2 regions of the Orrella sp. JC864 genome follow, and region 2 is predicted to be linked to the other one. Evidence: predicted binding sites of a transcription regulator. Region 2 holds the regulator's gene; the other holds the start of a gene.

Region 1 (9,440 bases), on a different contig from region 2:
GCGCGTCGCGCACCGAGCGTTCGAAATGCTCGACCACGTCGGCCGAATGCCGCTCCAGGCCGATCTGCACGAACATGCAGCTGGACAGCCCGATCTTCTCGCGGTCCAGGCGCGCGCCGTAGCCGGTGATGACGCCAGCCGCCTCCAGTGCGCGCACGCGCCGCCAGACGGGCGCGGCGGACAAGCCGACCTGGTCGGAAAGCTGTTGGGCGGAAGCCCGGCCGTCCTGCTGCAAGCACTGCAATATTGATACGTCGATCTTGTCCATGAAGAATTCTTGAAACGTTCATTTCAAGTTATAGGGATAACACGACAAGCATACGCAATAAACGTGCGCCGCGGCGGGCCTACCATGACGGCATGGGCGCGGGCCATCCGGCTTGGCCCTTCCTTTCCGAGGCAGCCCGCCCATGGCAAACGACACCGTGCTGGACCAGGACTACGAGCTGGACGACAACCTGGCCCGCACCGAGGGCCGCATCTTCCTGACCGGCACGCAGGCGCTGGTGCGCATGCTGCTGGCCCAGCGCCGGCTCGACGCCGCGCAAGGCCTGAATACGGCCGGCTTCGTCTCGGGCTACCGCGGCTCGCCCCTGGGCGGCGTGGACATGGCCATGTGGCGCGCCCGCCAGACGCTGCAAGCACACCAGATCCGCTTCGTGCCGGCCATCAACGAGGATCTGGCCGCCACCATGCTGATGGGCACGCAACAGGCCGGCATGCGGACAGACCGCAAAGTCGATGGCGTGTTCGGGCTGTGGTACGGCAAGGGGCCGGGCCTGGACCGCGCGGGCGACGCGCTGCATCACGGCCATGCCGCGGGTGCCTCGCAGCACGGCGGCGTGCTGGTGGTGGTGGGCGATGACCATACGGCGGTGTCCTCCTCGATCCCGCACGCCAGCGAACCCTCGCTGATGGGCTGGGGCATGCCCATCGTGCACCCGGCCTCGGTGGCCGACTACGAAGCCTTCGGCTTGTGGGGCTGGGCGCTCTCGCGCCATGCCGGCACCTGGGTGGCCTTCAAGGCCGTGTCCGAGACCGTCGAAAGCGGCCGTTCGATGCCGGCCGCCCCGCCCGTCCCGTACAGCCTGCCGGGCGGCGGCGCGCTGCCCTACAGCACGCGCGAGTTCCTGGGCCCGGCCATCGAAACGCGCATGGCGCAGCGCCTGGAGGCGGTGGCCGGGTTCGCCGCCGCCCACAGCCTGGACAAGCTGCTTTGGCCCGCGCCCCATGCGCGGGTGGGCGTCATCGCGGTGGGCAAGGCCGCGCTCGATACCTTGCAGGCGCTGCGCCTGCTGGGCGTGGACGGCCAGGACGCCCGCGCGCCGGTGCGGCTGTACCAGCCCGGGCTGGTCTATCCGCTGGAGCGCCAGGGCCTGAGGCGCTTTGCGCAGGGACTGGCGCACATACTGGTGGTGGAGGAAAAAGGCGGCGTGGTCGAAGGCCAGGTCAAGGATCTGCTGTTTAACGACGCCGCGCGGCCCAGCGTGGCCGGCAAAGCCGCATTGTCGGGCGAGCCGCTGATCCCCGCGGCCGGCCAGCTTCGTCCCTCGCTGCTGGCCGGGCCGCTGGGCCGCTGGCTGCAGGAGACGGCGGGCCTGCGCACGCCCTGGCAGTCGCCCGAGTTCGCCCCTCCCGCATTCCTGTCCAACGAGGCCGACGGCCTGAAACGCACGCCCTATTTCTGCTCGGGCTGCCCGCACAGCACCTCCACGCGAGTGCCCGAGGGCAGCCAGGCGCTGGGCGGGGTCGGCTGCCACTACATGGCCACCTGGATGGACCGCAGCACCCAGGGCCTGACGCAGATGGGCGGCGAAGGCGCCGACTGGGTGGGCGCGGCGCCTTATGTGCACATGCCGCACGTGTTCCAGAACATGGGCGAAGGCACTTATTACCATTCGGGCTACCTGGCGATCCGGCAGGCCGTGGCCGCGCGCGCCCATATTACCTACAAGATCCTTTTTAACGATGCCGTGGCCATGACCGGCGGCCAGCCCGTGGACGGCCCGATCTCGGTGCCGCGGATCGTGCGCCAGCTGCTGGCCGAGGGCGTGGCGCGCGTGGCCGTGACCACCGACGAGCCGGCGCGCTACGCGCAGGTGCGCCTGCCCGAAGGCGTGCAGGTATTCGAGCGGCACGCGCTGGACACGGTGCAGCGCGAACTGCGCGAGATCCCGGGCGTGACCGTGCTGATCCACGACCAGACCTGCGCCGCCGAGAAGCGCCGCCGCCGCAAGAAGAAGACGGCCACGGCCAAGGCGGATAAGGCCGTGGCCGATCCGGCCCGACGCCTGTTCATCAACACGGCGGTCTGCGAAGGCTGCGGCGACTGCGGCGGCAAATCCAATTGCCTGTCCGTGGTGCCAGTCCAGACTCCGTACGGCCTGAAGCGGGCCATCGACCAGTCCAGCTGCAACAAGGATTTCTCCTGCGCCGACGGGTTCTGTCCAAGCTTTGTTTCGGTGCTGGGCGGCACGCTGCGCAGCCAGGCCGCCGCCGGTCCGGACCTGCAGGCGCTGCAGGCGCGCCTGCAGGCCCTGCCGCTGCCGCCGCCGGCCCGGCTCGAACGCCCCTTCAGCCTGCTGGTGGCCGGCGTGGGCGGCACGGGGGTCATCACCGTGGGCGCGCTGGTCTCGATGGCGGCGCACCTGGAAGGCCACGAGGTATCCGTGCTGGACCTGACCGGCCTGGCGCAAAAGGGCGGCACCGTGCTCAGCCACCTGCGCCTGGCGCCGGCCGGCCAGGGCGCCGCGCCGGTGCGCCTGGACTGGCGGCAGGCCGATACCGCCATCGTGTGCGACCTGGTGGCGGGCGTCTCGCCCGATGCGCTGGGCACGCTACGCGCCGGCGCGACGCAGGTGGTGGCCAATACTTATATAGCGCCCTTGCCGGATTTCATCCGCCGGCCCGAGGCGCTGGCGCGGCCGCAGGCCCTGCTGCAGAAGATCCGCCATGCCGCCGGCCAGGGGCAGCCCGCCACGCTCGATGCCCATGCGCTGGCCGAAGGGCTGTTCGGCGACGCCATCCTGGCCAATATCGTGATGCTGGGCTATGCCTGGCAGCGTGGCTGGGTGCCGGTCTCGCATGCGGCGCTGATGCGCGCGCTGGCGTTGAACGGCGTGGCGGTGGCGGCCAACCGGGCGGCCTTCGACGCCGGCCGGCTGGCGGCGCACGAGCCGCAGGCCCTTGCGGCGCTGCTGCGTGCGCCCGCGCAAGTGGTGGCGCTGCGCCGCCCCGAGACCCTGGCCGCGCTGGTGCACGAGCGCAGCCAGGATCTGGCCGCCTACCAGGACGCGGCCTATGCGCGCCGCTATCGCGAACGGGTGGCGGCGGTGGAGCGGGCCGAGGCCGCGCTGCGCGAAGCGGGCCAGGCGCCGCGCCTGGCCATGACGGTGGCGCGCCAGCTGTATCGCCTCATGGCATACAAGGACGAGTACGAGGTGGCGCGGCTCTATACCGATGGGCGCTTCGCGCAGTCGCTGCAGGAACGGTTCGCCGGCGACTTCAAGCTGAACTTCCACATGGCCCCGCCGCTGCTGGCGCGCAAGGATCCCCGTACCGGCGAGCCGCGCAAGATCACCCTGGGCCCGCGCACCTGGCACGGCCTGCGGCTGCTGGCGCGCCTCAAGCGCCTGCGCGGCACCTGGCTCGATCCGTTCGGCCACACGGCCGAGCGCCGCCAGGAGCGCGCGCTGCTGGCCGAATACGAAGCGGCGATCGAACGCCTGCTGCGCGATCTGCGCCCCGGCACGCTGGAGCAGGCCGAACGGATCGCCGCCCTGCCGGAACAGGTGCGCGGCTACGGCCACGTCAAGGCGCGCAGCATCGCGGCCTATCGGCAGGCGCTGGCCGGCGCCTTGCAGGACTACGGCCGGGGGACGGCCGAACCGGACCTGCGCCGCAGCGCATAGCCGGCCACGGCGGCCTCCGGGCGGGCCGCGACGGGCTTGCCCCGCCGCGGCGCCTCGGGTACAACCGCCGCTCTGCGTGCAGCTGGAAAAACCCGATGTCCCGTCCGAAACCGTATCACTCGACCGTGTTGTCCGTGCTTGGCGCCATGCAGGCGCAGCGCGTGCTCGATGCGCCTTGCGGCGACGGCTGGCTGGGGCGGGCCCTGCAGGCGCAGCCGGGCGCGGCCCGGCCCGACGGATTGGGGCTGTGGGAGTTTCCCGGCCCGCATGACGGCTATGGCGCCGTCGGCGAGCACGACCTGGACGAGCCGCTGGCCGCGCCGCAGCAGCCCTACGACGCGGTCGTGTGCTGCGAGGCCATCCACCTGGTGACCAACCCGGGCGTGCTGCTGCACAGCTTCAAGCGCCAGTTGCGCCCCGGCGGGCGCGTGGTGATCTCCACGCCCAACACCTGGTACACGCGGTCGCGCCTGCAGTTCTTCCTGCGGGGCTTTCATTCGGGCTTTGCGCCCATGGTCGGCAAGCGCCGGGGCGACTACATCACCTACTTTCCGTTCAGCTTTCCCCAACTGCACCTGCTGCTGACCCATTGCGGCTTCGAGGATGTGCGCATCCACGAGGTGGACGAACGCAAGCCCAAGCGCGCCATCGAGCACCTGCTGGCGCTGCCGGGCAGGATGTACTGCGCGGGCCGGCTGCGGCGGGCCGCCGACGAGCACGAGCGGCAATACTGGCGCCAGGCCGGCGGCCGGCAGGCCCAGCACGGCCGCTGGCTGGTGGTGTCGGCGGCGCGGCCGGCCGCCTGAGGGCCGCATGCACGGCGGCCGCGTTCGCGCTATGATGCGCGCCCCGCGCGCGCCCCAGGAGGCGCACGCGGGGCGGCCAAAAAGCATTGCTTGCCCGCCTGGGCGCTCGCTTTGATAGTGCCTACTTCGCTGTCTTGGCATAGCCGGCCAAGGGCCAGCATTCAGTAACAAAGCCGACTGCCCATGCCCTCGAAAAAGGTTGATGTCGTTACACCCCCTCACTAGAATTAGTACCAAGCCAGGGGTGGTACACTACATATAGTGGTCAAAGCGCCGCGATCCCGCTATCAGCGGAGTTACAAAGCCTGCTTCGTCCGTCCGGCCGCGCGCCGCGTCCCATCCCCCGCCCACCAGACACCCTAATGGCATGACTGCTGGCGTCATGCCTTGTTTTTCACGCACAGGAGCTTCCATGCAGACGACCTCCGCCGCCGATACGCGGCCTAGCACCGTGCCGCCGCAACCCCCCGCCCAGGAAAACGCCTCGACCGGCCAATGGAGCGGCTACCACATCATCCGCCGCAACGGATCGGTAGCGGGCTTCGAACCCGGCAAGATCTCCATCGCCATCACCAAGGCCTTCCTGGCGGTCAACGGCGGCCAGGGCGCCGCCTCGGCGCGCGTGCGCGAACTGGTCGAGACCATCACCGGCCAGGTGGTCAACGCCCTGCTGCGCAACCGCCCCAACGGCGGCACCTTCCATATCGAGGACATCCAGGACCAGGTCGAACTGGCGCTGATGCGCTCGGGCGAGCACGACGCCGCCCGCGCCTACGTGCTGTACCGTGAAAAGCGCGCCCAGGAGCGCGCCGCCCAGCAAGGCTCGGCGCCCGCCGCCGCCGAGCAGCACCCCAGCCTGCACGTGACCGAAAACGGCCAGCGCCGCCCGCTGGACCTGGGCACGCTGCGCACCACCATCGAGGCGGCAGGCGTGGGCCTGGCCGAATACATCGACACCGAAGCGATCCTGCGCGAGACGGTCAAGAACCTCTACGACGGCATCCCCGTCGACGAAGTCTACAAGTCGGCCATCCTGTCGGCACGCGCGCTGGTCGAGAAAGACCCCGCCTACAGCCAGGTGACCGCGCGCCTGCTGCTGCACACCATCCGCAAGGAAGTGCTGGGCAAGGAAGTGGCGCAGTCCGACGTGCCCGACGAATACGTGCGCTATTTCCCCACCTTCATCGCCAACGGCATCGAGAACGGGCTGCTGGACGCCGAACTGGCCACCTTCGACCTGCCCCGCCTGGCCAAGGCGTTGAACGCCAGCCGCGACCTGCAGTTCGGCTACCTGGGCCTGCAGACGCTGTACGACCGCTATTTCCTGCACGTGCGCGGCACGCGCATCGAGCTGCCGCAGGTATTCTTCATGCGGGTGGCCATGGGCCTGGCGCTGCGCGAGAAGGACCGCGAGGCGCGCGCCATCGAGTTCTACGAGATCCTGTCCTCGTTCGACTTCATGAGCTCCACGCCCACGCTGTTCAACTCGGGCACGCTGCACTCGCAGCTGTCCTCGTGCTACCTGACCACGGTCTCGGACGACCTGGAAGGCATCTACGAGGCCATCAAGGAAAACGCGCTGCTGGCCAAGTACGCCGGCGGCCTGGGCAACGACTGGACGCCCGTGCGCGCGCTGCGCAGCCACATCAAGGGCACCAACGGCGAAAGCCAGGGCGTGGTGCCGTTCCTGAAGGTCGTCAACGACACGGCCGTGGCGGTCAACCAGGGCGGCAAGCGCAAGGGCGCGGTCTGCACCTACCTGGAAACGTGGCACCTGGACATCGAGGAATTCCTGGAGCTGCGCAAGAACACCGGCGACGAGCGCCGCCGCACGCACGACATGAACACGGCCAACTGGATCCCCGACCTGTTCATGAAGCGCGTGATGGAAAACGGCGAGTGGACGCTGTTCTCGCCCTCGGACTGCCCCGACCTGCACGACAAGGTGGGCAAGGACTTCGAGCGGGCCTACGTCGAATACGAGCGCCGCACCGAGACGGGCGAGCTCAAGCTGTTCAAGAAGATGCCGGCCGTCACGCTGTGGCGCAAGATGCTCTCGATGCTGTTCGAGACCGGCCATCCCTGGATCACCTTCAAGGATCCATGCAACATCCGCTCGCCCCAGCAGCACGTGGGCGTGGTCCACAGCTCGAACCTGTGCACCGAGATCACGCTGAACACCAACGAGTCCGAGATCGCCGTGTGCAACCTGGGCTCGGTGAACCTGGTCGCGCACATGAAGCCGACCGCCGACGGCGGCTACGAGCTCGATCACGAGAAGCTGCAGCGCACCATCCGCATCGCCATGCGCATGCTCGATAACGTGATCGACATCAACTACTACGCCGTCAACAAGGCCAGGAACTCCAACGAGCGCCATCGCCCGGTGGGCATGGGCATCATGGGCTTCCAGGACTGCCTGCACATGATGCGCGTGCCGTACGCCTCGCAGGAGGCCGTCGAGTTTGCCGACCGCTCGATGGAGGCGGTGTGCTATCACGCCTATTGGGCATCGAGCCTGCTGGCCGAAGAGCGCGGCCGCTATCAGTCGTACGAAGGCTCGCTGTGGTCGCAAGGCATCCTGCCGCAAGACACGCTGGCGCTGCTGCGCGAAGCGCGCGGCGGCCATGTCGATGTCGACGAATCGAGCACGCTCGATTGGAACGCGTTGCGCGCGCGCATCAAAGAACATGGCATGCGCAATTCCAATTGCATCGCCATTGCCCCAACCGCGACGATTTCCAATATCATTGGCGTATCTGCGTGCATCGAACCGACCTACCAGAACTTGTACGTCAAATCGAATCTCTCCGGCGAGTTCACGGTCGTTAACGATTACCTCGTTCGCGATCTCAAGAAGCTCGGTCTCTGGGACGAAGTCATGGTCGCCGACCTCAAGTACTTCGACGGCAGCCTGTCCCGCATCGATCGGGTTCCGCCCGAACTTCGCAAGCTCTACGCCACCGCCTTCGAAGTCGAACCGGCATGGCTGGTGGAGTGCGCCGCGCGCCGCCAGAAGTGGATCGACCAGGCGCAGTCGCTGAACATCTACATGGCCGGCGCCTCGGGCAAGAAGCTCGACGAAACCTACAAGCTGGCCTGGCAGCGTGGCCTGAAGACCACCTATTACCTGCGCACGCTGGGCGCGACCAGCGCCGAAAAATCCACCGGCAAGGGCGGCGAGCTCAACGCCGTGCCCACCAAGGCGCAAGGCGCCGCGGTGGCGGCTGCCGGCGCGGCGCCCGTGCTGCCCGAACCTGAAATCCTCGGAGCGGTTTGCACCATGAAGCCCGGCGATCCCGGCTTCGAAGAGTGCGAAGCCTGCCAATAACCGACTCCGGAGAAATCAAGATGCTAGATTGGGAAGAAGACACCCGCCCGCAAACCGCCACCCAGCCGGCCGGCTCCGCCGGGGCCCAGCCGGGCGCATCGGCCGAGCCCGTGCGCGCGGCCTCGGGCGCGTTCGACGAGCAGCCGCTGCAACCGGCGCAAACCGGCGAGCCGGCCGGCGTGGGCACCGCCGGCCGCGTCAGGATGGCCGACAAGCGCATCATCAACGGCCAGACCGACGTCAACCAGCTGGTGCCGTTCAAATACAAGTGGGCCTGGGAAAAATACCTGGCCACCTGCGCCAACCATTGGATGCCGCAGGAAATCAACATGTCGCGCGACATCGCGCTGTGGAAGAACCCCAACGGCCTGACCGAGGACGAGCGCCGCATCGTCAAGCGCAACCTGGGCTTCTTCGTGACGGCCGACTCGCTGGCGGCCAACAACATCGTGCTGGGCACCTACCGCCACATCACGGCCCCCGAATGCCGGCAGTTCCTGCTGCGCCAGGCCTTCGAGGAGGCCATCCACACGCACGCCTATCAGTACATCGTCGAGAGCCTGGACCTGGACGAAGCCGAGATCTTCAACGCCTATAACGAGGTGCCGTCGATCAAGGCCAAGGACGAGTTCCTGATTCCCTTCATCGACGCGATCGCCGACCCGAACTTCAAGACGGGCACGCCCGAGGCCGACCAGACGCTGCTCAAGTCGCTGATCGTCTTTGCGTGCCTCATGGAAGGCCTGTTCTTCTACGTCGGTTTCACCCAGATTCTTGCCCTGGGCCGCCAGAACAAGATGACCGGCGCCGCCGAGCAGTACATGTACATCCTGCGCGATGAATCCATGCACTGCAATTTCGGCATCGACCTCATCAATACCGTCAAGCTTGAAAACCCCCATCTGTGGACGCCGGAATTCCGCGAGGAAATCCGCGAATTGTTCCGCAAGGCGGTGGAACTGGAATACGCTTACGCCGAAGACACGATGCCGCGCGGCGTCCTGGGCCTGAACGCCACCATGTTCAAGTCCTACCTGCGCTTCATCGCCAACCGGCGCTGCCAGCAAATCGGCATCGAGCCCCTCTATCCGCAGGAAGAAAACCCCTTCCCCTGGATGGCGGAAATGATCGACTTGAAAAAGGAACGCAACTTTTTCGAAACGCGCGTCATCGAGTACCAGACCGGCGGGGCGCTGAGCTGGGATTGATCCCGGCCGCTTGGCCCTTGGGCCGGGGGTGCTCGAAGCAGGTTTTTGCAAGCAGACATTACGGCAGGCGAGCTGGAAACGGCCGCTTGCCGGCGCCATTTGAGATGGCTCGCGCCACGGGAGCGGGGGCCATATCAAATGGTCGTGCGGCATTCATTAGCGCAAACCGAAGCGCTGTCGCCCG
Region 2 (20,125 bases):
CGCGGCGCCGAATACGCGCTGGTGGTGGGCGACGAATGGCAGCGCCGCCGCCTGGGCGGCGAGCTGATGAAAGTCCTGATCGAAGCGGCGCGCGAGCAGCACCTGGAGTACATCGACGGCATGGTGCTGGCCAACAACCGGCCCATGCTGTCGCTGATGACGCGCCTGGGCTTTGTCAACGATCCCGACCCCGAGGATCCGACCATGCGGCGGGTGTGGCTGGACCTGCATGGCGGCGCTAGCCCTTCGGCGTCATGAACCTGCGTCAGATCGAGGTTTTCCGGGCGGTGATGGTGGCCGGTTCGGTCAGCGGCGCAGCCCAGTTGCTGCACGTCTCGCAGCCGGCGGTCAGCCGGCTGCTGGCCTATACGGAACAGAAGCTGGGCTTTGCCTTGTTCCAGCGGCTGCGCGGGCGCCTGCATCCCACGCCGCAGGCGCACCGCCTGTTTGGCGAGATCGAACTGCTGTACCAGGGCGTGCAGCGTATCAACGGCTTGGCCAGCGACATGGCCAACCTTGGCAGGGGCGTACTGCGCATCGCCTGCAGCCCCAGTCTGGCCAGTGCGCTCATGCCCATGGCAATCGCCGCTTTCGCGCAGCGCCAGCCCGATGTCCGGGTCTGCATCGAAGGCATGCTGGCCGATGCGCTGACCGACGCGCTGCTCACGCAAAAGGCCGATGTGGCAGTGGCCATCGTGCCCCTGCAGCACGCCCGCCTGCAAAGCCATGCGCTGTTTCGCAACCGCATCGTCGCAGTGCTGCCGCCGGGCCATCGCCTGTGCACGCGCGAGCGGCTGCGCATCGCGGACCTGCGCGACGAGGCCATCGTCGGCTATAGCGCCGAGACACCGCTGGCGCATGCGATAGCGCGCCTGTACGACGGTGCGCGGATGGCGCCGCGCTGGGTGGCCGAGGTCAAGCAGACGCACGTGGCCTGCGCCATGGCAAGGCGCGGCCTGGGCATTGCCCTGGTCGACGAACAGGCGCAGCTGGGCGGCGATTGGCCAGATCTGCAGGTGCGCGCGCTGCATCCGACCATCGACCTGCAGGTGCGACTGGGCTATTCGCGCTACGAGCCGCTGTCGGCCATCGTGCAGGAGTTCGTCGATACCCTGCGCGGCCTGCGGCATCCCCTGCTGGTGCCTGCCGGCTAGCCTTGCAATTGCCTGCACAGGCCCGGCTGGCGCGGTGATTAACGCGATGTTATGCGCCGGCGCCATATCGGCATGAGACAGGCCGGTGCCCCGCTCCTAGAATTTTTCCCGAACCGCCGGCAAGGCGGCGGGGCGCCGTCTCGGCAGCCCCAGTGACAAGGGGAAAACGATGAAGCGAGCTTTGTTGCATACGCGCCGCCGGCTGGCGGCGGTCGTTCTGGCGGCGCTTCCCGGCGTGACGCTGGCCGCCTCCTATCCGGACCGTCCTGTCACCCTGGTGGTGCCCTATCCGGCGGGCGGCTCCCTGGACACGGTCGGCAGGCCCCTGGCCCAGCGCTTTGAGGCAACCACAGGCCAAGCCATGATCCTGGAGAACGTGGGTGGCGCCGGCGGCCTGATCGGCGCGGCGCGGGTTGCGAAGTCCGCCCCGGACGGCCACACGCTGCTGCTGGCCAGCAACGGCCAGGTGACCATCGCGCCGCTGGTTTACAAGGACATGAGCTACGACCCGCAGCGCGACCTGGTGCCGGTCGTGCATCTGGTGGACCAGACGGCCGTGCTTTATGCCAGCGCCAAGTCCGGGTACCGGCAGTTCGCCGACGTGGTCGAGGCAGCCAAGGGACAGAGCCTGCAAATCGCTTCCAGCGGCAATGGCAGCATCTCGCACTTGGCGATGGAGCTGATGGCCCAGCAGCTGGGAGCCTCGGTTACCCACGTGCCGTACCGTGGCGCCGCGCCGGCGCTGCAAGACCTGGCCGGGGGCCAGGTGCCGCTGCTGTTCACCTTCGTGGGTTCGGCCAAGGGGTTGACCGAATCGGGCATGGTGCGGCCCCTGGCGGTGGCTTCGCCCCAGCGCCTGGCCGCTTTGCCGGACGTGCCTACTTTCGCGGAGTTGGGCTATCCCAACCTGCAGGCTTCGGTGTGGATCGGCCTGATGGCGCCGGCCGGCACGCCGCAGGAGCGCATCGAACGGCTGTCGCGGATCGTCGGCGACATGCTGGACGAACCGTCGTTCCAGCAGGCCATGGCCGCCAACAGCATGGAAAGCAAGGGCGGCTCGGTCCAGGACTTTCAGGCCATGATGGCCGATGACGCCGCCCGCTGGGCCGAACTGGCCAAGATCGTGAACCTTTCGTCCAACTAGGCAAGGCGGCGCCTGTGGGCGCCAGTTTGGCCGGGCAGCGCCCGGCCTGTTTTTTCGGGAAGCAGAAAATGAAACAAGTCACCGGCGTCGCGCCATCGGGCTCCATGGGCAGCGGCTACAACCTGGCCTCGTTCAAGCGGGCCATGCAGGCCGCGCCAGATTTCATCGGCCAGGATGCCGGCTCCACCGACATGGGGCCCTACTACCATGGCGCGGATCGTCCCTTCCTGCCCATGTCGGCCTACCGGCGCGACCTGGCCGTCATGCTGGCCGCGGCGCGCTCGGCCAGCATTCCGCTGCTGATCGGCTCGGCCATCACCAATGGTTCGGACGCCACGCTGGCCGCGATGATCGGGCTGGTGCGGGAGGTTGCGGCCGAGCAGAAGCTCTCGTTCAAGCTGGCCATCATCGGCGCCCAGATAGACAAGGACTACCTTAAGCGCAAGATCGCGGCAGGGCCGCTGCAATCGCTGGGGCCGCAGGGTAGCCTGAGCACCGAGACCGTCGATGCCGCCGGTCCGGTCGTGGCGCAGATGGGCATGGAGCCATTCATGCGCGCGCTCGAGGCCGGCGCCGAGGTCATCATCGCCGGTCGTGCCTGCGACGACGCAGTGTTCGCGGCGCTGCCGGTACTGCGCGGCTTCGAGCCGGGCCTGTCCCTGCACTGCGGCAAGATCCTGGAGTGCGCCGGGCTGTCGGCCGTGCCCTACGACCTGGGCGAACCCATGATCGGCCGCGTGCGCGCCGACCATTTCGAGGTCGAGCCGGGCAATCCGGACAGCCGCTGCACCACGGTCTCGGTGGCGGGCCACTCGCTGTACGAGCGCAGCGATCCTTTCCTGCAGGCCGGCCCCGGCGGCATCAACGACCTGACGCGCGCCACCTTCGAGCAGTCCGGCGAGCGCATCGTGCGGGTGCGCGGCAGCGCCTATCTGAAGGATCCGCAGTACCGCGTCAAGCTGGAGGCCGCGCAGCAGGTCGGCTATCGCAGCATCGTGGTGGTGGGCATACGCGACGCGGTCATGATCCGCGAACTGGACCACGTTTTCGAGCACGTGCGCGAGCGTGCCCAGGAGCGCTTCGGGTTGCAGGAGAACGGCATCAGCCTGCTGTTTCGCACCTATGGCAAGGACGGCGTCATGGGCAGCCTGGAGCCCGACCCGGACGTGGCGCCCAAGGAGGTGGGCCTGGTCATTGACGCGGTGGCGCCGGACCAGGACACGGCCACGGCGGTGGCGATGTTCTCGCGCGGGGTGCTGCAACATGCGCATTACCCGGGCATCTTGACTACGGCCGGCAATATGGCCTATCCGTTCTCGCCTTTTGGCATCCCGGTCGGGCCGGCCTACCGGTTCTCGATCTATCACCTGATGCCGGTGGCCGATCCCTGCGAGTGTTTTCCCATTCATTACGAAACGATCAGGAACTGAACATGGCAAGCCAGACACGGCCCATGACCGACTACGCCAAGGTCATACGCAGCAAGAATTCAGGCCCTTTCGAGCTGACCTTCGACATCATGTTCGATCGGGACGAGCCCTACCTGCACGTCAAGCGCAGCGGCGTATTGACGGTGCAAAGCGTGGCACGGGCCTTTGCCATCGCCCCGGATCAGGTGCTGGTGTGCACACCCTTCGATGCGGCCCGGGCCTTCAAGATCACCATCCGGCGCCCGGTGAGTTCCGGTGACGTGACCGACCGCGACGTGTACGGCTGCCAGCAGCACGTGCCCCTTACTCGCATGCAGGTACCGGCTTGAGGCCGGCGTCCCGCCTCAGCCCTGCAGCACCTGCCTGAGAAACGCCGCGATGTCGCCGATCTCGGGCGGGCACACCGAATGGGGCATTGGATAGGTATGCCATTGCACCGGGTGGCCCATCTGTTCGAGCATGGCGCGCGAGGCCTCGGCGCGCGCCAGCTGCACCACCGGGTCGTAGGTGCCGTGCGCCAGGAAGATCGGCGTGTCGGCGTTGGCCGCATGGCGCTCGCCGGCAAAGGCGTCGACCAGCGGCAGGTAGCCCGACAGGCCGACCAGGCCGGCCAGCCGTTCCGGATGGCGCAGCCCGGTGTGCAGGGCCATGGCGCAGCCTTGCGAGAAACCGGCCAGCACGATGTTGCGCGCCGGGATGCCGCGGCTGTTCTCGCGCGCGATCAGGGCCGCGATGGCCTGCGCCGAGCGCACGATGCCCGGGCCGTCCTCGCGGCGCACCAGGTCCATCACCAGGATGTCGTACCAGGCGCGCATGGCCATGCCGCCGTTGATGGTGACCGGCTGCACCGGGGCGTTGGGAAACACGAAGCGCACCGCCGGGCTTGCGCCCAGGCGCAGCTCGGGCACGATGGGCACGAAGTCGTTGGCGTCGGCGCCCAGTCCGTGCATCCAGATCACGGCGTGCGTGGGGTTGGGCGCGGTCTCGATCTCGACGGTGTCGAGCAGGTCGGTCAGGCTCATTGTGCGGGAGTCTCGATCAGGTTCTTGAGCGCCTGGAACAGGGCGCGGTAATGCTTGCGCTGGGGCTCGCGCCCTTCGGGCAGCGCGGCGTTGGCGGCCGCTTCCTTGCGGCCCTGGCGCACCAGGGTGCGCAGGTGCTGGCTGTCGGCCTGCGGGTGCTCGTTCAGCAGCTGCGTCAGCGCCTCGTCGTCCTGCAGCAGGCGCTCGCGCAGGGCTTCCAGGCGGTGCATGTGCGCGGTCTGCTCGCGCGATCCCTTGGACCACTCGTCCAGCTGGCGGCGGATCTGCTCGGCCGGCGCGTCGCGCATCAGCTTGCCCACGAAGTGCACCTGGCGGCGGCGCCCGCCATGGCTGGTGATGCGCTGGGCCTCGCGGATGGCCTCGTACAGGCGCTCGGACAGCGGCAGCTGCCGCAGCCTTTCGGGGGGCAGCTCGACCAGCGTCTTGCCCAGGTCGAGCAGGGCATGCATCTCGCGCTTGACCTGCGATTTGCTGGGGCGGTCGTCGAAATCGTCGTCGAAGCCGCTGCCGGGCGCGTCGCCCGGCTGGGGGGAATGAACGTTCATGCGGATGTGCGAAGGCAGGGACCGGCCGGCAGGGCTTGCCCGATGGCAGCCCGCACCGGCGGGCGCCGGCTCGGTCGACTTGGCTATGATACCCGTCTCACCGCATTGGACTGCAATGGCAAAAGCTCAACACTCCCTACCCATAGAGGAAAACCAGGCGCGTTTTCGCGAACTCGTGCAACAGGCGCTCGGGCATGCCCGTTCGCTGGGCGCCAGCGACGCGGCCGCCGAGATATCCGAAAGCCAGGGGCTGGCGGTGACGGTACGCAAGCACGATGTCGAGACCATCGAGCAGACCCGCGACCGATCGCTGGACATCACCGTCTACGCCGGCCAGCGGCGCGGCTCGGCCTCGACCTCGGACTTCTCGGCCGCGGCCCTGAAGGAAACCGTCGAGGCCGCCTGGCACATCGCCCGCTATACCGCCGAAGACCCGGCCGCGGGCCTGCCCGAGCCCGAACTGCTGGCGCGCGATTTTCCCGACCTGTCGCTGCACCATCCCTGGCCGCTGTCCACCGAGCAGGCCGTGGACCTGGCCGTGCGCGCCGAGCGGGCCGCCGATGCAACCGACCCGCGCATCACCAATTCCGACGGGGCCAGCGTCAGCACCTACGAAGGCCATTTCGTGCTGGGCAATACCCGCGGCTTCCTGGCGGGCTACCCGTACTCGCGCCACAGCCTGTCGGTCGCGCCCATCGCCGGGCGCGGCGCGCACATGCAGCGCGACTACTGGTACAGCAGCGACCGCGACCCGGCCAGGCTGGCCGCGCCCGAAGACGTCGGCCGTTACGCCGCCGAACGCGCGCTCTCGCGCCTGTCGGCCCGACGCATCAAGACGGGCAAGTTCCCGGTGCTGTTCGAGGCGCCGCTGGCGCTGGGCCTGCTGGGCGCGCTGACGCAGGCCGCCGGCGGGGGCGCGCTCTACCGCAAGGCCAGCTTCCTGGTCGATGCGCTGGGCAAGCCCATCTTTCCGGAGCACGTGGACGTGCTCGAAGATCCTTTCGTGCCCGGCGCCATGGGCAGCTCGCCCTTTGACGACGAGGGCGTGCGCACGCTCTCGCGCAAGGTGGTCCAGGGCGGGGTGCTGCAGGGCTATTTCCTGTCCACCTACACCGCGCGCAAGCTGGGCATGGTTTCCACCGGCAATGCCGGGGGATCGCACAACCTGACCCTGCACTCGTCCCTGACCCGCGAGGACGATGATTTCCGCGCCATGCTGCGCAAGCTGGGCACGGGCCTGCTGGTTACCGAACTGATCGGCCAGGGCGTGAACTACGTTACCGGCGACTACTCGCGCGGCGCCTTCGGCTACTGGGTCGAGAACGGCGAGATCCAGCACGCCGTCCAGGAGGTGACCATCGCCGGCAACCTGGCCGACATGTTCCGGCAGATCGTCGCGGTGGGGGCGGACCGCATCTGCCGCGGCACCAAGTGCGCCGGTTCGGTGCTGATCGAGCGCATGTCGGTGGCCGGGGCCTGAGCCGGTTTTCCGGCTGGCCTGCCCGGGACGGGATCACGCGGGGCGGGCCCTGTCCCGGCGGCGCTGTGGCATAAATGCTTGACAGCTTGGCAAAAATGCGCAATGTGCTAGAATGGCCGGCTTACCTATGAAAAAGCCCTTTTTATCGGGGCGGATCGGAAGCGCACGGACGGCTCTTTATAACGTTTTGGCGCGGGACAGGTAAGGCGCATTGCCGCTGCCCGGTGTGGGCGGCGCACCATTTTCAACAGGAATCCAATCATGAAGACCTTTGTGGCCAAGCCGCATGAAGTCAAGCGTGACTGGTATGTGATCGACGCCAAGGGCAAGGTCCTCGGTCGTGTGGCCAGCGAAGTCGCACGCCGTCTGCGCGGAAAGCACAAGCCGGAATTCACGCCCCACGTCGACACGGGCGACTATATCGTCATCATCAACGCTGCCGATATCGTCGTGACCGGGAACAAAACGGAAGACAAGAAGTACTTCCGCCACACCACCTATCCCGGTGGCATCCGCGAGACGAACTTCCGCAAGCTGCAGGAGCGTTTCCCCGGCCGCGCCATCCAGAAGGCCGTCAAGGGCATGCTGCCCAAGGGTCCGCTGGGCTACGCCATGATCAAGAAACTGAAGGTGTACGCCGGCGCCGAGCACCCGCACACCGCCCAGCAGCCGCAGCCGCTGGATTTCTAAGGAAGGCCCATCATGATCGGTAACTGGAACTACGGAACCGGCCGCCGCAAGACCTCGGTGGCGCGCGTGTTCCTCAAGAAGGGCACGGGCAAGATCGTCGTCAACGGCAAGGCTGTGGACGAATACTTCGCCCGCGAAACGGGCCGCATGGTCGTGCGCCAGCCCCTGGAGCTGACCGGCCACCTCGAATCGTTCGACTTTCACGTCAACGTGCACGGCGGCGGCGAAAGCGGCCAGGCCGGCGCGGTGCGCCACGGCATCACCCGCGCGCTGATCGACTACGACGCCAGCCTCAAGCCCGCGCTGTCGCAGGCCGGACTGGTCACGCGCGACGCCCGCGAAGTCGAGCGCAAGAAGGTCGGCTTCCACAAGGCACGCCGCCGCAAGCAGTTCAGCAAGCGCTGATCGCGGCTCGTCCGTGCTTGTCGAAAAAGGCCGCCTCGTGCGGCCTTTTTCATCGCCGGGCCGTCCCAAGATGAAAAAGCGGCCCCCTCGGGGGGGGCAGCAAGCCGAAGGCGCAGCGTGGGGGCTATTTTCATCGCCGGGCCGTCTGGGCGCTGTCACAGGCTCGCGTTAATATCTTCGTCTCTTTACCAGGAACGCATCATGGTCCAGTCCTCGCAACCCCGCATCAAGGTCGGCATCGTCGGCGGCACCGGCTATACCGGTGTCGAGCTGCTGCGCCTGCTGTCGCAGCATCCGCACGTGGAACTCACCGCCATCACCTCCCGCAAGGAAGACGGCATGCCGGTGGCCGAGATGTTCCCCAACCTGCGAGGACGCGTGGACCTGGCTTTCTCCAGCCCCGACAAGGCCCCGCTGGCCGGCTGCAACGTGGTGTTCTTCGCCACGCCGCATGGCGTGGCCATGGCGCAGGCGCGCGAGCTGCTCGAGGCCGGCGTGCGCATCATCGACCTGGCGGCCGACTTCCGCCTGAAGGACCAGGCCATGTTCGAGCGCTGGTACAAGATCCCGCACAGCTGCCCGGAAATACTGGCCGAGTCGGTCTACGGCCTGGTCGAGCTTGACCGCGCGGCCATCGCCAAGGCACGCGTCATCGGCAACCCCGGCTGCTATCCCACCACCGTGCTGCTGGGGCTGGCGCCGCTGCTCGAAGGCGGCGCGCGGGTCGATACCGGCAGCATCATCGCCGACTGCAAGTCCGGCGTGACCGGCGCCGGCCGCAAGGCCGAGGTGCATACGCTGTTCTCCGAAGCCAGCGACAACTTCAAGGCCTATGGCGTGGCCGGCCATCGCCACCACCCCGAGATCTCCGCCCAGCTGCAGCGCCTGAACGGCGGCCAGCCGGTCGGCTTGGTGTTCGTGCCGCACCTGGTGCCCATGATCCGCGGCATGTTCTCCACGCTCTATGCCCGCATCCTGCCCGAGGCCCGCGGCACCGATTTCCAGGCCCTGTTCGAGCAGCGCTACGCCAACGATCCCTTCGTGGACGTGCTGCCGGCCGGCAGCCTGCCCGAGACCCGCTCGGTGCGCGCCTCCAACACCCTGCGCATCGCCGTGCAGCGGCCCGAGGGCGGCGACCAGCTGGTCATCCTGGTGGTGCAGGACAACCTGGTCAAGGGCGCCTCGGGCCAGGCCGTGCAGAACATGAACCTGATGTTCGGCCTGCCCGAGACGGCCGGCCTGGACCAGGTCGCCATCCTGCCTTAGCGTCAACCGGCCCCAGGCGGCGCCTGCCCGTGCGGAACCTTCGCCCCGCGGCAAGGGTCTGTACGGGGTGTCTAGCCTGGATGGATCTGCATGGATGTTGACCGCCCGCCGTCCGAGCCCGCCCCTTCGAGGCGCGGGCGACGGGGATCGTACCTGCTGTGGCTGATGGTGGTGCTGCTGGCCCTGTGCGTGGGGGCAGCGGCCGGCTTCCAGGCCGCTACGCTGTATTACAGCCAGGACCGCGCCAGCCTGAGCAAGGAGCAACTGGCGGCCCTGCAGGCCAGCCAGGCCCAGCGCGAGGCCGAGATCCGCTTTTTGCGCGCGCAGCTGGATACCGCCGACGGCGAAACCGCCGTGCAGCGGGCCGCACGCAAGGAACTCGAAGCGCAGCTGCTGGCGCAGCAGGCCGAACTGGGCCGCGTGCGCGACCAGCTGGCCTTCTACGAACAGCTCCTGCCTCCCGGCCCGCAAGGGTCGCTGGACATCCGCGCGGCCACCGTGGTGCGGCAGGGCGTGGGGCTGCGCTATCGCGTGCTGCTGATGCGCAACGGCCACAACGGCAACGGGCCCTTCTCGGGCAAGCTGCAGTTCATGGCCGCCGGCAAGGCGGACGGCCAGGACGTTACCCTGGAGCTGGGCCCGCTGCAGGTCAAGGAAGACGGTACGATCGCGTCGCCTTCCGAGGCCGCCAAGGAGACGCTGGCGCTGAATTTCGACCAGTATGTCCGCAGCGAGGGCATGCTGGCGCTGCCCGAAGGCTTCGCCCCCGAAAGCGTCACGGTGCACGTGCTTGAAGGCGATACGGTCAGGGCCTCGCGCAGCATCGAGCTCGATCCCTAGGGCCGGCCGGCTAGCCCATGCTGCCTTCAGGGGTGCTGGGGCAGCCGTACCGCGTCTGCGCTATAGTGTCTAAATATCCCGCCAGCAGGCGGGCTCGGGCCTGCGCCCGCCATTTTTTCCGGCGCGCGGCCTTACGCGTCCCTCACCCGGGACGACAGGAGTCTCCCTATGAACGCCATCACCGAAACCACCGACCTGCAGGCGCCGCCCACGCCGCTGGTCTTTACCGACGCTGCCGCCGCCAAGGTCAAGCAGCTGCTGGAAGAAGAGGGCAACGACAAGCTCAAGCTGCGCGTGTTCGTGCAAGGCGGCGGCTGTTCGGGCTTCCAGTACGGCTTTACCTTCGACGAGGACACCAACGAGGACGACACCACGCTGGAGAAGAACGGCGTGCAGTTGCTGGTCGACCCCATGAGCTTCCAATACCTGGTCGGCGCCGAGATCGACTACAAGGAAGACCTGGAAGGCGCGCAGTTCGTCATCCGCAACCCCAACGCCACCACCACCTGCGGCTGCGGCTCCTCGTTCTCGGTCTGACGTTCAGGCCGGATACCAGGCGCCCAGCACCCGGGCGCCGCGGCTGCCGGTAACCGTGGCCGTGGGCAGCGCCCGGCCGCGCACGTGCTGCCAGGCCAACCAGGCGAAGGCCAGCGCCTCCACCAGCTGGGGCGGGACGCCCGCCGCGTCGGTGCCGCGCACCGGCCGGCTCAGGGCTTGGGCCAGGGCCTGCATCAGCCCGCGGTTGCGGGCGCCTCCCCCGCATACCAATACCTGTTCGATGTCCGCGCCATGCGCGCCGATGGCGTCGGCGACGGTCTGCGCGGTGTATTGGCGCAGCGTCGCCTGCACGTCCTGGGGAGCCGGCGTGCGCCCCAGCGCGGCCAGCTTGCCGTCCAGCCAGGCGGCGTTAAAAAGGTCGCGTCCGGTGGACTTGGGCGGGGGCAGGGCCAGCCACGGCTCGGCCAGCAGCAGACCCAGCAGCTGCGCATCGGCATGCCCGCCGGCGGCCCAGCGCCCGTCGGCATCGAAGGCCTGGCCGGTATGCCGGGCGCACCACAGGTCCATCAGCACGTTGGCCGGGCCGGTGTCAAAGCCCACGGGCGGGCGGCCCCGGCGCAGCAGGGTGACGTTGGCGATGCCGCCCAGGTTCAGGATGGCGCGGGGCGTTTGCGCGGCGAAGCAGGCGTCGTGGAACAGCGGCGCCAGCGGCGCGCCCTGGCCGCCGGCGGCCACGTCGCGGCTGCGGAAATCGGCCACCACGCCGATGCCGGTCAGCTCGGCCAGCAGGGCGGGGGCGTTCAGCTGCAGGGTGTAGCCCAGCTCGGGCCGGTGGCGCACCGTCTGGCCGTGCGCACCGATGGCGGCGATCTGCCGGGGTTCGGCCTCGCCGCGATAGAGCAGCGCGGCCACCACCTGGGCGTACTGCTGGACCAGGGCGTTGGCCGCCAGGGCGGCGCGGCCCAGCTCGTCATGGCCGGGCGTGTTCAAGGCCAGCAGTTCGGCGCGCAGTGCCGCCGGCATGGCCAGGCTGGCCTGGGCCAGCACTTCCGGGCGCTCGCCCGAGAAGTCGGCCAGCACGCCATCCACGCCATCGAGGCTGGTGCCGGACATCAGGCCGATGCAAAGCGTGGGATGAGCCATGGCGTGCGGCGCTTGGGCGGGTGCGGGCAGCGTGCGAGGCGGCGGGTCCGGACGGCGATGCGCCGGACTGCCCGCCGGCTCAGCGGCTGGCCACGTTGGCCAGTTCTTCCGGCAGGGTCTGCTGGAACTGCGTCAGCAGCTTGATCTGCTCGGTATAGGGCTGCACGGCGGCCTGGAATGCCTTGAGCTCCTTGGCCTCCAGCGCGCGCGCCACCGGCAGGTCGACCGACAGCGGGTCCACAGGGGTGCCGTTGATGCGGAATTCGTAGTGCAGGTGCGGGCCGGTGGCCCAGCCGGTGGCGCCCACGTAGGCGATCACCTGGCCCTGGCGCACCTTGTCGCCTTTCTTCAGGCCGGGCGCCAGGCGGCTGGCGTGGGCATACAGGGTGGAGTACTTGCCATGGTGCTGCAGGTGCACCGTGTTGCCATAGCCGTTCATCCAGCCGGCATGGTGCACCACGCCGTCGGCGGTGGCGTGGATGGGCGTGCCGGTAGGCGCGGCGTAGTCCACGCCCTTGTGGCCGATCCAGCGCTTGTGGATGGGATGCATGCGGCCGCCGAACTTGGAGCTGATGCGGGTGAACTTCAGCGCCGTGCGCAGGAAGGCGCCGCGCAGGCTGGTGCCGTCGAACGCGTAATAGCTGCCGCTCTGGCCTTCGGGGCTGAACCAAACGGCGGTGTGGCTCTTGCCGCGGTTGACGAACTCGACCGCCAGCACGCGGCCGGCGCCGGCATAGCGGCCTTCGTGGGTGCGCACCTCGTAGACCACGCGGAACTGGTCGCCCTGGCGCAGGTCGCGCAGGAAGTCGATGCGGCTGCCCAGGATCTCGGCCATCTGCAGGGTGATGGAGTCGGGTACGCCGGCCGCGTCGGTGGCGCCGAACAGCGAACTGGTGATGGTGCCCACGGCCACGCGCACCTGGCGCTCGGTCTGGTGGGTCAGTTCGGCGGCCTTGTAGCCGTCCTCGGTGGGCTCGACCTGCAGCAGCCGGGTGACGACCTCGCCGTCGCTTTCGTTGCCCGGCGTGTGGATGTAGCGCAGCCAGCGCAGATTGCCCGCCGCGTCGGTGGCGGCCTGCACCGAGCGGCCCGGGTAGAGCTTGTAGATGCTGCGGGCCGACGCATCGTGCGTCAGGAAGCGCTGCAGGCCCGGCGCGTCCACGTCCAGGCGGGCCAGCACCGAGGCCAGCGTGTCGCCCTGGCGGATCCGCGTTTCGTGCACATACGGGGTATCATCCGCAGCGGGCGCGCTGGCTTCCAGCGATTCGGGCGGCAGGGTGATGATGTCCTGCACCTGGCGCAGGGGCGGCAGCGCTTCGTGGGGGTCGGTCTGGACCATGCCCAGCGCGGCGGCGGCCCCGAACAGGCCGAAGGCCGCCACCAGCATCGAACGGCGCAGGACGCGCATGCGGCGCGAGGGTCCTGTTGACAGCGTGGCGGTGCCAGGCGCGGGGTCCATCCGGGTGCTTGCGTTGCGCGCTGGAGTGTTTAGCCCACGAGTCATCGTGTAAGAACCTCTGCCTGGAAGTGCGGAACCGGCCCTGGCGGCACGCAGGCGCCACGCCGGCCGGCCTGCTGCGGCAGGCCCCCCGGAGGGCCTGTGGCTGCAGGGCCGCCCCGGCCTGCCGGGGCGTGTTACCTTGCGTGTCGGCCTGCCTGCTGCAAAGGCCGGGAAGACTGGATTGAAGTGAAACCAGGGACTTAGTGAGACAAGCTAAGCCAAAGCTTGCACTATGATTAGCCCAGGATGCTAGCCCATGTGGGCATTTATTTCGACGTTTTTAACACCTTTTAACGTATTTCCGCTACCCATCAAGGTTGATTTTCGCTATGTCCCACCCCTCCGACGCCGCCGACAGTCCCGAAGTCCAGGCCGATCTGCAGATCGTGCGCCGCGGGGTGGACGAGCTCCTGGTCGAATCGGAATTCGCCCGCAAGCTGGCCCGCAGCCGCGCCACCGGCGTGCCGCTGCGCATCAAGCTGGGCCTGGACCCCACCGCGCCGGACATCCACCTGGGCCATACGGTGGTGCTCAACAAGATGCGCCAGCTGCAGGACCTGGGCCACACGGTCATCTTCCTGATCGGCGACTTCACCACCACCATCGGCGATCCCAGCGGGCGCAACAGCACCCGTCCGCCGCTCAGCCGCGAGCAGATCGAAAGCAACGCCCGCACCTACTATGCGCAGGCCAGCATGGTGCTGGACCCCGAGCGCACCGAGATCCGCTACAACTCCGAGTGGTGCGATCCGCTGGGCGCGCGCGGCCTGATCCAGCTGGCCTCGCGCTACACCGTGGCGCGCATGATGGAGCGCGACGACTTCACCCGGCGCTTCAAGGGCGGGGTGCCCATTTCGGTGCACGAGTTCCTGTACCCCTTGCTGCAGGGCTACGATTCGGTGGCGCTCAAGTCGGACCTGGAGCTGGGCGGCACCGACCAGAAGTTCAACCTGCTGGTGGGCCGCGAGCTGCAGAAGGAGTACGGCCAGGAGCCGCAGTGCATCCTGACCATGCCGCTGCTCGAAGGCACCGACGGCGTCGAGAAGATGTCCAAGTCCAAGGGCAACTACATCGGCATCTCCGAGCCGGCCGAGTCCATGTTCGGCAAGCTCATGTCCATCTCGGACACCCTGATGTGGCGCTATTTCACGCTGCTGTCCTTCCTGTCCGAGGCCGAGATCGCCAGGCTGCGCGCCGAAACCGAGAACGGCCGCAATCCGCGCGACGCCAAGGTGATGCTGGCCAGCGAGATCGTGGCGCGCTTTCATGGGCAGGCGGCCGCCCAGGCGGCGCTGGCCGCCTTCGAGGCGCGCTTTCGCGACGGCGCCATCCCCGAGGACATGCCCGAGGTCACGCTGGGCGGCGCGCCCCTGGGCATCCTCAAGCTGCTGCGCGAGGCGGGGCTGGCGGCATCGGCCTCCGAAGCGCAGCGCAACGTCGAGCAGGGCGGGGTGCGGGTGGACGGCGCCCGCATCGAAGACAAATCGTTGCAATTGACCGAGGGGTGCTACGTGGTGCAGGTGGGTAAACGCAAGTTCGCCCGTGTTACCTTGCGAGGATAGGCCTTCGTCCCAATATTGCGAAGGTTCGCCGTACCAAGGAGCACGTTCATGAAGCTGACGAGTTTGTCCTTTTCGGAAGGCGAGGCTATCCCGGAGCGCTACGCGTTCGCCAAGATCGACCCGCAGTCGCACGTGGCCCTCGCGGACAACTACAACCCCCACCTTGCCTGGGACGAGGTGCCCGAGGGCACCCGTTCCTTCGCCCTGCTTTGCATCGATCCGGACGCACCCTCGGACCCGGCCGACGTCAACCAGGAGGGCCGCGAGGTGCCGGCCGACCTGCCGCGCATGGATTTCGCCCATTGGGTCCTGATCGAGCTGCCGGCCGATCGCCGCGAGATCGACGAAGGGGCGTTCAGCAGCGGCATCACCCCGCGCGGCAAGGGCGGCCCGCTGTCGCCGCACGGCGTGCGCCAGGGCGTCAACGACTACACCTCGTGGTTCGCCGCCGACCGCGACATGAATGGCGATTATTTCGGCTACGACGGCCCGTGCCCGCCCTGGAACGACGCCAAGGTGCACCGCTACGTCTTTACGCTGTATGCGCTGAACGTGGACAAGCTGCCCGTCGAGGGGCGCTTTACTGCCGCCGACGTGCTGCGGGCCATGCAGGGCTGCGTGCTGGACCAGGCCAGCCTGACGGGCACCTATACCCTGAACCCGCGGCTGGCGCCGCGGCAGGTGGGCTCGACCACGGCGGTCTAGCCGCGCCGGCCGGCGGACCGGGCGCAACTTGAGCGGATCTCCCGCTGGCTTGAGCCGTTTTTGCGGCAGGGCCTCCGGCCGTGGCGGCCAGCCCACGCTCGGGCCGGCGCGGCCCGCGCCGCTGCGCTTTGCCGGGCGGCGCCGGCGGGCGGGCAGGTAAACTAGCGGTTTGATCTTTCGGTTTTCAGGAACCCGCAATGTTCGACCGCTCCCGCACCATCGCCCAAGTGGATCCCGACGTCTGGGCCGCCATCCAGAAGGAAGACCTTCGCCAGGAACAGCACATCGAGCTGATCGCCTCGGAAAACTACGCCAGCCCGGCCGTCATGCAGGCCCAGGGCACGCAGCTGACCAACAAGTACGCCGAAGGCTATCCGGGCAAGCGCTACTACGGCGGCTGCGAATACGTGGACGTGGTCGAGCAGCTGGCCATCGACCGGCTCAAGCAGCTGTTCGGCGCCGAGGCGGCCAACGTGCAGCCCAACTCCGGCTCGCAGGCCAACCAGGGCGTGTACAACGCCGTGCTCAAGCCGGGCGACACGGTGCTGGGCATGAGCCTGGCCGAGGGCGGGCACCTGACGCACGGGGCCTCGGTCAACCAGTCGGGCAAGCTGTACAACTTCCTGCAATACGGCCTGGACGCCGACGAGGTGCTGGACTACGCGCGCGTGGAGCAGCTGGCCAAGGAGCACCGGCCCAAGCTGATCGTGGCCGGCGCCTCGGCCTATTCGCTGCACATCGACTTCGAGCGCCTGGGCCGCATCGCCCGCGAGCACGGCGCGCTGTTCATGGTGGACATCGCCCACTATGCCGGCCTGGTCGCCGGCGGCGCCTATCCCAACCCGGTGCCGCACGCCGACTTCGTCACCTCCACCACGCACAAGTCGCTGCGCGGGCCGCGTGGCGGCGTCATCATGATGAAGGCCGAGCACGAGAAGGCCGTCAACTCGGCCATCTTCCCCGGCATCCAGGGCGGCCCGCTGATGCACGTGATCGCGGCCAAGGCCGTGGCCTTCAAGGAAGCGCTCTCGCCCGAGTTCAAGGATTACGCCGCCCAGGTGGTCAAGAACGCCCAGGTGCTGGCCGACACCCTGGTCAAGCGCGGCCTGCGCATCGTCTCGGGCCGCACCGAAAGCCACGTCATGCTGGTGGACCTGCGCGCCAAGGGCATCACCGGCAAGGAAGCCGAGGCTGTCCTGGGCCAGGCCCACATCACCGTCAACAAGAACGCCATCCCCAACGACCCGGAAAAGCCCTTCGTCACCAGCGGCGTGCGCCTGGGTACCCCGGCCATGACCACGCGCGGTTTCCGCCAGGCCGAGGCCGAGCTCACCGGCAACCTGATCGCCGACGTGCTCGATGCCCCGCGCGATGCGGCGGTCATCGAATCGGTGCGCAAGCGCGTCAACGAACTGACGGCGCGGCTGCCCGTTTACCGCTAGACTGGCAGCCTGGCCCGGCCTGCCGCCGGCCGGGCCGGCAGCTTCCGGGCGCCGCGCCGCATTGACGGCCGTGCGGGCGGCATCGACAGGTAGGCCTTTATGAAATGTCCGTTCTGCGACCATTCCGATACCCAGGTGGTCGACTCGCGCGTCTCCGAAGAGGGCGATACCATCCGCCGGCGCCGGCGCTGCCTGGCCTGTGACCGGCGCTTTACCACCTACGAGCGCGTCGAGCTGGCCATGCCTTCGGTGGTCAAGCGCAACGGCAGCCGCAGCGAATACCAGTCCGGCAAGCTGCGCGGCAGCCTGGCCCTGGCCTTGCGCAAGCGCCCGGTCAGCACGCGCGACGTGGACGCGGCCGTGGCCCGCATCGAGGAAAGCCTGCTGACCAGCGGCCAGCGCGAGGTGTCCTCGGCCTACATCGGCGAACTGGTCATGACCGAACTCAAGAAGCTGGACAAGGTGGCCTACGTGCGCTTTGCCTCGGTGTACAAGAGCTTCGAGGACATCGGCGAATTCGTCGAGGCCATCCGCGAGATGCAGGGGCCCTTGCTGCCCGGCAAGCTCAAGAAGTAGTCCCGCCCAGTGAACGCCAGTCTTTCCCCCGAGCAGGCCGACGAGGCATGGATGCGCCGCGCGCTGGCGCAGGCGCGGCAGGTCATGTTCAGCACCCGTCCCAACCCGCGCGTGGGTTGCGTCATCGTGCGCGGCGGCCAGGTGCTCGGCGAGGGCGGCACCCAGCCGCCCGGCGGGCCGCACGCCGAGATCGTGGCCTTGCGGCAGGCCGCCAGCCGGGGCCTGGATGTCGCCGGCGCCACCGCCTACGTCACGCTGGAGCCGTGCAGCCACTACGGCCGCACGCCGCCCTGTGTCGATGCGCTGGTGAGCGCCCGGCTGGGCCGGGTGGTGGTGGCCATGGGCGATCCCAATCCGCAGGTCAACGGGCGCGGCCTGCGCACGCTGCGCGAGGCCGGCATCGCCGTCGGCACGGGCGTGTGCCTGGACCAGGCCCTGGAGCTGAACGCCGGCTTCGTCGCGCGCATGAGCCGCGGCACGCCCTGGACGTGGCTCAAGCTGGCCGCTTCGCTGGACGGGCGCAGCGCCCTGCACAACGGGGTGTCCAAGTGGATCACCGGGCCGGCCGCGCGCCAGGACGGCCATCTTTGGCGCGCCCGCAGCTGCGTGGTGCTCAGCGGCATCGGCACCGTGCTGGCCGATGATCCGCTGCTCGATACGCGCACCGTCGATACCGCGCATCCGCCGCGCCGGGCCGTGATCGACAGCACGTTGCGGCTGCCCGAGGACGCGCGCATGATCGACGGGCGCCCCATCCTGGTGTTCGCCGCGCAGGCCGACCACGACAAGATGGCGCGCCTGGCCCAGCGCAACGTGCAGGTGGTGCTGCTGCCGCAGGCCGACGGCCAGCGCGTGGACCTGCCCGCCGTCATGCGCTGGCTGGCCGCCGACGGCGTGAACGAGGTGCATGTCGAGGCCGGCCCCATGCTCAGCGGCGCCTTGCTGGCGGCCGGCTGCGTGGACGAGCTGCTGGTCTACAGCGCCCCCATGCTGATGGGCGATGCCGCCGGCATGGTTGCCTTGCCGGCCTTGCAGGACCTGGACCTGGCGCCGCGCTTTGCCTACACCGACGTGGCGCGCGTGGGCGAGGACCTGCGCTTGCGCGCGCACCTGCCGGCCCGCTGGCTGGCCCTGCGCCAGCGGGTGCAGCTGCTGGCCCACGAAGCGCAGGCGCATCCGCCGGCATCGACTGGCGTATGATCTTTTCCGTTTCCGGTCACTGCTAGCCAAGGAGTCCCCATGTTCACCGGCATCGTCGCCGCCGTAGGCCGAGTCACCGAGGTCCAGCCCCTGCCCGGGGGCAGCGAGGCCGGCGTGCGCCTGCGCATCGCCGCCGGGGCACTGGATCTTTCCGATGTGCGCATCGGCGACTCCATCGCCGTGCAGGGCGCCTGCATGACGGTGGTGGCCCGCACGGACGACAGCTTCGAGGTCGAGGTCTCGCGCGAGAGCCTGAACCGCACCAGCGGCCTGGCCGAAAAAGGCGAGGTGAACCTGGAGAAGTCGCTGCGGGTGGGCGACTACCTGGGCGGACACCTGGTCTCGGGCCACGTCGACGGCCAGGGCGAGGTGCTGCGTTTCTCGCCGGTGGGCGAATCGCACGAACTGCTGCTCCATGCGCCCAAGCCGCTGGCGCGCTACCTGGCCTACAAGGGCTCGATCACCGTCAACGGCGTCAGCCTGACCGTCAACAGCATCGACGACGGGGCCGAGGGCTGCGACTTCAGCATCAACCTGATCCCCCATACCGTCGCCGCCACCACGCTCAAGCACCTGAAGCCGGGCGATCGCGTCAACCTGGAGGTCGACACCATCGCCCGCTACGTCGAGCGCATGCTGGGCGGCTCGCACAGCATCGCCGTGACGGGCTGAGACGTGCGGGCCTCGCCGTTCGTCACGCTGGCGATCACGGTCGCCATCCAGTCGCTGGTCTCGGCCGCCGTGCTGGTGGTGCCCGTGCTGGCGCCGGTGATCGGACCGGTCTACGGCGTGGGCGCCGAAACCCTGGGCGCCTATGTGGCCCTGGTCTATTGCGGCGCCATGATCGGCAGCCTCATGGCCGGCGAGTGGGTGACCCGGCTGGGCGCCATCCGCGCCAGCCAGCTGGGCATGGTGCTCAGCGCCTCGGGCCTGCTGCTCAGCCTGCTAGGCTGGCTGCCCCTGGTGGTGGCCGGCGCGCTGCTGATCGGCATCGGCTACGGTCCCATCACGCCGGCCAGCTCGCACCTGCTGGTCAAGACCACGCCGGCCCGGCGCATGTCGCTGGTGTTTTCCATCAAGCAGACCGGCGTGCCGCTGGGTGGCGTGCTGGCCGGCGTGGTGGCGCCCTGGCTGCTGGAGTGGGTGGGCTGGCGCGGCGCGCTGGCCGGCTTCGCCCTGGCCAGCCTGCTGTGCACCGTCTTGTCGCAAGGACTGCGCCGCGAGCTGGACGCCGACCGCAAGCCGCTGCATCGCGCGGCCAGCGGCAAGCTGCGTGCCCCGCTCAAGCTGATCTTCTCGCAGCGTTCGCTGGTGCTGCTGGCGCTGGCCTCGCTGACCTTCTCGGCCGTGCAGCTGTCGGTCAGCGCCTACACCGTCACCTACCTGCACGACAGCCTGGGCTACACGCTGGTGCTGGCCGGCCTCATGCTCTCGATCGCACAGGTGGCCGGCGTGGTCGGCCGCATCCTGTGGGGCTGGTGCGCCGACCGGCTGGGCAGCG

What was found. The regulator NrdR, encoded in region 2, represses ribonucleotide reductase genes. The targets are predictions, from matches to a motif close to CACNANATNTNGTG.
Region 1: V8Z80_RS20610 (ribonucleoside-diphosphate reductase subunit alpha) is a predicted target of NrdR. The motif match lies at 4,968-4,981, and genes of this name have one in related genera.

The regions. Positions count from the first base shown of each region.
Region 1 covers NZ_JBANET010000041.1:812-10,251, reverse strand. Annotated here, with positions in the region: gene V8Z80_RS20625 (Lrp/AsnC family transcriptional regulator) at 1-268, opposite strand, end outside; gene V8Z80_RS20620 (indolepyruvate ferredoxin oxidoreductase family protein) at 411-3,911, shown strand; gene V8Z80_RS20615 (methyltransferase domain-containing protein) at 4,007-4,717, shown strand; gene V8Z80_RS20610 (ribonucleoside-diphosphate reductase subunit alpha) at 5,130-8,048, shown strand; gene V8Z80_RS20605 (ribonucleotide-diphosphate reductase subunit beta) at 8,069-9,256, shown strand.
Region 2 covers NZ_JBANET010000034.1:634-20,758, reverse strand. Annotated here, with positions in the region: gene V8Z80_RS20140 (bifunctional acetate--CoA ligase family protein/GNAT family N-acetyltransferase) at 1-258, shown strand, start outside; gene V8Z80_RS20135 (LysR substrate-binding domain-containing protein) at 255-1,154, shown strand; gene V8Z80_RS20130 (Bug family tripartite tricarboxylate transporter substrate binding protein) at 1,324-2,298, shown strand; gene V8Z80_RS20125 (acyclic terpene utilization AtuA family protein) at 2,367-3,728, shown strand; gene V8Z80_RS20120 (DUF4387 domain-containing protein) at 3,731-4,057, shown strand; gene V8Z80_RS20115 (alpha/beta hydrolase) at 4,073-4,750, opposite strand; gene yjgA (ribosome biogenesis factor YjgA) at 4,747-5,316, opposite strand; gene pmbA (metalloprotease PmbA) at 5,432-6,796, shown strand; gene rplM (50S ribosomal protein L13) at 7,058-7,486, shown strand; gene rpsI (30S ribosomal protein S9) at 7,499-7,891, shown strand; gene argC (N-acetyl-gamma-glutamyl-phosphate reductase) at 8,093-9,157, shown strand; gene V8Z80_RS20085 (DUF6776 family protein) at 9,248-9,997, shown strand; gene erpA (iron-sulfur cluster insertion protein ErpA) at 10,166-10,534, shown strand; gene V8Z80_RS20075 (anhydro-N-acetylmuramic acid kinase) at 10,538-11,668, opposite strand; gene V8Z80_RS20070 (M23 family metallopeptidase) at 11,718-13,142, opposite strand; gene tyrS (tyrosine--tRNA ligase) at 13,469-14,701, shown strand; gene V8Z80_RS20060 (YbhB/YbcL family Raf kinase inhibitor-like protein) at 14,750-15,406, shown strand; gene glyA (serine hydroxymethyltransferase) at 15,604-16,848, shown strand; gene nrdR (transcriptional regulator NrdR) at 16,948-17,424, shown strand; gene ribD (bifunctional diaminohydroxyphosphoribosylaminopyrimidine deaminase/5-amino-6-(5-phosphoribosylamino)uracil reductase RibD) at 17,434-18,624, shown strand; gene V8Z80_RS20040 (riboflavin synthase) at 18,664-19,296, shown strand; gene V8Z80_RS20035 (MFS transporter) at 19,300-20,125, shown strand, end outside.